Linked DNA regions of Lacrimispora indolis DSM 755. The protein of the gene in region 1 interacts with the protein of each later gene in a pairwise test. Links are inferred from orthologs where the notes say so. Each region holds a gene or a part of one and is shown on either strand. Other genes may lie near its edges.

Region 1 (3,252 bases):
AAGCTTTACCCGTTCTCCCATGCTGACATAAGTATCCTTTTTCACTTCAATGGTTCCGTCCGGCTTGCGGACTGCTGTGGCATACTCATCCCCGTTTTTCATCATAACGCCTTCAATCACGGCCTGCCCGCCGATACCTGAATATTTCATACGCCAAACCACCTCTCTGTTTAAAATGGAAGCTTTTCACTTGTTCAAATCTGAAAAAAGGCTGAGCTAAAGTGTTTCCACCAAACTCAACCTTTTCTTTGCCCCTGATATAATAAGGAAGTTCCATACGCCCAATGAACGCATAGAACGGCTGATTTCCTGAATTCATGCTGTGCTTCGCCTGCATTCATCAAAGAAATTATGCCTCAGCCTTAACGCCATATTTACGATTGAATTTATCAATACGTCCACGAGCGGAAGCAGCCTTCTGCTGACCGGTGTAGAATGAATGGCATTTAGAACAAACTTCTACGTGGATATCTTCCTTTGTAGAACCAGTTACGAATTCATTACCACAGTTGCAAACTACTTTTGCCTGATAGTAATTTGGATGGATTCCCTCTTTCATGATTTTCACCTCGCATACTCTGATTTCTATTAAATCGCAGTCCGCAAACCGACTTTGTCTAATAAACAGCTTACACAGTATAACATAAATTTTTTTTTAATGCAAGCATTTATTTCTGCAAAAACCCGCATTCCCTAGAAAAAGCGCATTTTTTTGGAGGTTTCCACGAATTCCCTGTTGTTTCTTGTCCTTGAGAACAAATCCAGAATTTTCTCTACCGCATCTTCCGGTTTCAGGGTGTTGGTAGCCTTCCGGACGATATCAACGGCCTCCGCCTCTTCTCTGGAAAGAAGCAGGTCATCCCTTCTGGTACCGGATTTAAGGATGTCAATGGCAGGGAAAATCCTCTTTTCAGACAGTTTTCTGTCGAGAACCAGTTCCATATTGCCGGTTCCCTTAAATTCCTCATAAATAACATCATCCATACGGCTGCCTGTATCCACAAGAGCGGTGGCAAGAACGGTGAGGCTGCCTCCCTCCCTCATATTTCTGGCTGCGCCAAAGAACCGTTTCGGCATGTGAAGGGCTGCAGGATCCAGACCTCCGGATAAGGTACGGCCGCTTGGAGCCACTGTTAAGTTATAGGCCCTTGCCAGACGGGTAATGCTGTCTAAAAGGATCACCACATCCCGGCCATGCTCAACAAGGCGCTTGGCACGCTCGATCACCATTTCCGATACCCTCTTATGGCGATCCGGAAGCTCGTCAAAGGTGGAATAAAGCACCTCCACGTTGTTTCCGTAAATCGATTCTTTGATATCCGTAACCTCCTCAGGGCGCTCATCGATCAGCAGGATCATGAGATGGATCTCCGGGTGGTTTACGGTAATGGCCTTTGCAACGTCTTTAAGCAGGGTCGTTTTTCCTGCTTTTGGCGGGGATACGATCATTCCTCTCTGTCCCTTTCCAATAGGAGCTAAGAGATCCAGGACACGCATGGCAGTGGTGTTCTTCCCTCCATGTGTTTCCATGTGAAGTCTTTCATCCGGGAATATGGGGATCATATTTTCAAAGTTTGGACGGCGTTCCGCCACGCTGGTGGGATAGCCGTTGATGTTCTTTACATATAGCAGAGCGGCAAATTTTTCTGTAGCCGTCTTCACCCTGCGGCTTCCGTGGATGATATCTCCCGTCTTCATATTAAACCGGCGGATCTGGGAAGGGGCAACGTAGACGTCATTTTCCCCTGGAAGATAATTTTCACAGCGGATAAAGCCAAACCCATCAGGCATGACTTCTAAAATACCATGGGCTTCTATGCCGCTGTCTAACTCCTGCAGTTCAGGACTTGGCTGAAAATCTGCTTTTGGTTCTTCCGGAGCAGATTCTGTCCTAGCCTCATTTCTGGAATAAGACTCTGTGTTATTTCCCGGAGCAGGACGGTAGCTTGCCGGCCTTTGCTGGCCTTCCTGGCGGTAGGAACGGACAACCGTCTTTCTTTGGCTGCCTGCTGCGGACATCATCTGCTGATCCCCATTCATCTGTCCCTGCTGGCTTACCGTCTCTGGCTGAGACTGGGTCTGCGCCGCCGGATGGGCTGCAGCTTTAGGAACCTCTTTTTTTACTTCCTCCGCCTTTTCTGCTGAAACACTCCCCGGCGAAACTGGAAAAGCAGATGTCCCCTCTTCTTTTTGGCAAAGCAAATCTATAATTTCAGCTTTTCGCATGGAACTGCAGCCCTTGATTCCCTGGGCTTTGGCAAGCTCCTTTAGTTCCGCTAACGGCAATGTCTGTAATTTTTCACGCATATTATTCTCCTTCATGATTCCTTATAACAGTCGTTTCATAATCTTGGGAATGCTTCACGATAGAATATCGCAACAGATGGCCGGAAGGGTTGCTCCGGCCCAAATCATGCTAAATCAGGTCGTATGATACGCCTATTATATACCTTTATATAAAAAAAGAAAAGTTATTTTTTTAGTTCCCTTAAACGCTCTTTTATTTTACTCTCATAACCATTTTCCGTTGGGTGGTAAAACTCTGTTCCTTCCATTCCATCGGGTAAATACTGCTGTTTTACATAATTGCCGGGATAATCGTGAGCATAGAGATACCCCTGTCCATGGCCCAGCTTTGATGCTCCCTTATAGTGGGAATCCTGTAAATGAACCGGCACCGGCATGGTTTTCTGGTTCCTCACCGAATCCAGTGCCTCAAACACTGCCATGCAGGCTGCATTGCTCTTAGGCGCCGAGGCTACATAGGTAACTGCCTGGGACAGGATGATCTGGGCTTCCGGAAGCCCGATCCTCTCCGCAGCCTGGACTGCAGCAACCGCTACAACAAGAGCCTGAGGATCCGCATTTCCCACATCCTCCGCAGCGCAGATCATGATCCTTCTGGCAATGAATTTTATATCCTCTCCGGCATAAAGCATCCTTGCCAGATAATAAACGGCTGCATCCGGGTCCGAACCCCGCATGCTCTTTATAAAAGCCGATATGGTATCGTAATGATTATCTCCTGTCTTGTCGTAACGCACCACCCGCTTTTGGATGCACTCTTCGGCAACCTGAAGATTGATATGGATTTTTCCATCCGACAGGTTCCGTTCCGTGGTCAATATCCCAAGCTCCACCGCATTTAAAGCAGCTCTTGCATCTCCGTTGGAAACATCCGCCAGAAACTCTTTTGCATCTTCGTCAATCACAGCGTTATAGGACCCCATTCCTTTGTCCTTGTCATAAACC
Region 2 (3,252 bases), 3.9 Mb from region 1 along the record:
TCAAATTAGGGTTGAACCCTTTAAGAAAGGGGCTTAACCCTTTATAAGAAAGGGTTGAACCCTAATTTTAAACAAAGAGAAACGTCCTGCAGGCATATCTTTATGCCTATAACACATGGGCAGGAAAGAAGAAAAGCCCTGCAGGTATACCTTTATGCCCAGAATGCATGGGCAGGAAAAAAGAAAGGGAACAGGTGAATGAATGTTTGCCGATAGAGCAAAAATATTTATAAGATCAGGAAAAGGCGGTGACGGTCATGTCAGCTTCCGGAGAGAACTTTATGTTCCGTGCGGCGGTCCTGACGGTGGTGACGGCGGCCGCGGCGGTGATGTTATATTTGAAGTAGACGAAGGGCTTAACACATTAAGTGATTTCCGTCATATTCACAAATATACCGCACAGGACGGAGAGTCAGGCGGAAAACGCCGTTGTCATGGAAAAGACGGCGGAGATATGGTGATCAAGGTTCCGGAGGGAACAGTGATCAAGGATTTTGAATCCGGAAAAGTCATTGCCGACATGTCCGGAGAGAACCGCCGGGAGGTTATTTTAAAGGGCGGTAAAGGCGGCCAGGGAAATATGCATTATGCAACTCCTACCATGCAGGCTCCCAAGTATGCTCAGCCCGGACAGGCTTCCCAGGAACTTTGGGTACAGCTTGAATTAAAGGTTATTGCTGATGTGGGACTTGTTGGGTTCCCTAATGTAGGGAAGTCCACGCTTCTTTCCAGAGTCAGCAATGCGAGGCCTAAGATAGCTAATTACCATTTTACCACCTTAAACCCTCATTTGGGTGTTGTGGATATAGATGGTGGAAAGGGCTTTGTGATGGCTGACATTCCAGGCCTTATTGAAGGCGCTTCCGAAGGCGTTGGATTGGGACATGATTTTCTCCGCCATATTGAGCGGACAAGAGTTCTGGTTCATGTGGTTGATGCCGCATCTACGGAAGGGAGATATCCAATTGCGGATATTCATGCAATCAATAAGGAGCTGGGCGCATATAATCCGGAACTGTTAAAGCGGCCTCAGATCATTGCAGCTAATAAGACGGATGCGATCTATGATGACGGTGAGGATCCGGTTGAAAGGCTTAAGACGGAATTTGAACCTCAGGGTGTTAAGGTTTATCCAATATCTGCAGTAAGCGGCAAGGGCGTAAAGGAACTGTTATATGCCATATATGAACTGCTTCAGACTGTGAACTTAAGTCCGATCATATTTGAAAAAGAATTTGATGTAAAAAATCTGACTGATGCATTGCTTCCGTATACTGTGGAAGTAACAGAGGATGGGGTATATGTGGTAGAAGGCCCCCGCATTGAAAAGATGTTGGGCTATACGAATCTGGAATCAGAAAAAGGCTTCAGTTTCTTCCAGAAGTTCTTAAAGGATAATGGAATTTTAGAAGAGCTGGAACAGGCGGGGATTAAAGAAGGAGATACAGTCCGCATGTATGGTCTTGAATTTGACTATTACAAATAGTACGAGGAGAATAATATGACAAGTAAGCAGAGATCCTATTTAAAGGGATTGGCGATGAATATAGATCCTATCTTCCAGATTGGAAAATCCAGCCTGACACCGGAGATTACCAATGCGGTTGCAGAAGCGCTGGAGGCCAGAGAATTGATAAAGATTACTGTGCTGAAGAATTGCCTGGATGATGGAAGCAGCATTGCCGGTGTATTGGCAGAGAGGACTCATTCCGAGGTCGTTCAGGTGATCGGAAGGAAGATTGTCCTTTATAAGCAGGCGAAAGAGGAAAATAAGAGGAAGATCGTTCTTCCGAAATAATCCTGTTTCGTTTATGAGTCAGGGAGTCGAATATTATGGGTAAAATCGGCATTATGGGTGGTACGTTTGATCCAATCCACAATGGACATTTGATGCTTGGTGAACAGGCATATAAGGAATATGGCTTAAAGGAAGTCTGGTATATGCCTTCCGGGCATCCTCCTCATAAAAAAAGCCGCAATGTAACAGAACCGGCCATTCGTCTTGCTATGACGGAACTTGCTGTGAAAGCTTATAAAGGCTTTGTTTGTTCGGATTTTGAGATAAAACGGACCGGGTATACGTATACGGCACAGACATTAAGATTATTGCATGAAGCATATCCGGAGCATTCCTTTTATTTCATCATTGGAGCGGATTCTTTATATGAGATTGAGAACTGGTATGAGCCGGACCTGGTGCTGGCTCAGGCGGTCATACTGACTGCCTGGCGGGAATATGAGGAGGCGGACCGTTCCATGGAACGGCAGATCGCTTATCTGGCTTCCAAGTATAACGCGGACATCCGCACGCTTCACTGCGGGGAAATGGACATCTCTTCCGCGGAGCTGCGGCGCATGATAGCCAGGGACCAGTCAATATCAGACTATGTTCCGGGTGAGGTTGTGGCTTATATCAAAGCCCACGGTTTATATCAGGAGTTGGAACAATGAAAGATCTAATCTTAGAGTTAAGAAATGATTTAAAGGGAAGATTAACATCTTCCAGGTTTGAGCATACAATCAGTGTATCATTTATCTGCACTGCATTAGCAATGCGTTATGGCTGCGACTTAAATAAAGCGGAGCTTGCCGGTTTGCTCCATGACTGTGCCAAGCCTTATGGAGATGATGAGATTATCAGAAAATGCAGGAAACAGGGTCTTCCATTAACTGACGATGAACTCAAAGCCCCAGTGGTGCTTCATGCGAAATATGGAGCATGGCTGGCAGAGCATAAATATCGTATAAATGACGAAGAAATCATAAACGCCATCCGTTGGCATACCACCGGCAGGCCGGAGATGTCAACACTGGAAAAAATCGTTTTTACGGCCGATTATATTGAACCAAGGCGTGACAGGGCGGCCAATCTGACGCTTGTACGGTCGATGGCATTTGCAGACTTAGACGAGTGTGTTTATCTGATCCTTAAGGATACATTAGATTATCTGGCAGGAAAGGGCAGTTTTGTGGACTCCATGTCAAAACAGGCATATGCTTATTATAAGCAGGTTCATGAAGAAAAGAAGGGAGAGCAAGGATGAATCAGTCAATTGAGATGGTAAAAACCGCTTATGCGGCTTTATCTGATAAGAAAGGTGAAGATATCAGAATCATTGATATACACAAAGTATCAGTAATGGCAGATTATTTTATTATTGCCAGCGGTACTAATACAAATCAGGTTCAGGCAATGGTTGATAATGTAGAGGAAGAACTTGGAAAGAAGGGATTCGTCTGCAGACAGGTAGA

Evidence for each region.
Region 2: the proteins of rho (region 1) and yhbY interact in binary tests that used the Escherichia coli proteins (3 or more experiments, as listed by UniProt). The link is inferred for Lacrimispora indolis DSM 755 from one-to-one orthologs.

The regions. Positions count from the first base shown.
Region 1 is NZ_AZUI01000001.1:1,212,916-1,216,167, forward strand. What follows is about bases 1-2,923. They hold rho (transcription termination factor Rho), read right to left. Parts: upstream 2,308-2,923; coding sequence 694-2,307; downstream 1-693. Other genes in these bases: K401_RS0105860 (DUF1385 domain-containing protein), read right to left, coding at 1-150; rpmE (50S ribosomal protein L31), read right to left, coding at 350-559; K401_RS0105880 (replication-associated recombination protein A), read right to left, coding at 2,472-2,923. In the rest of the region: more of K401_RS0105880, read right to left, coding at 2,924-3,252. UniProt on the Escherichia coli protein: Facilitates transcription termination by a mechanism that involves Rho binding to the nascent RNA, activation of Rho's RNA-dependent ATPase activity, and release of the mRNA from the DNA template.
Region 2 is NZ_AZUI01000001.1:5,082,371-5,085,622, reverse strand. The notes cover bases 227-3,149. They hold yhbY (ribosome assembly RNA-binding protein YhbY), read left to right. Parts: upstream 227-1,501; coding sequence 1,502-1,798; downstream 1,799-3,149. Other genes in these bases: rsfS (ribosome silencing factor), read left to right, coding at 3,041-3,149; yqeK (bis(5'-nucleosyl)-tetraphosphatase (symmetrical) YqeK), read left to right, coding at 2,448-3,044; nadD (nicotinate-nucleotide adenylyltransferase), read left to right, coding at 1,834-2,451; obgE (GTPase ObgE), read left to right, coding at 227-1,486. Also shown: more of obgE, read left to right, coding at 203-226; more of rsfS, read left to right, coding at 3,150-3,252.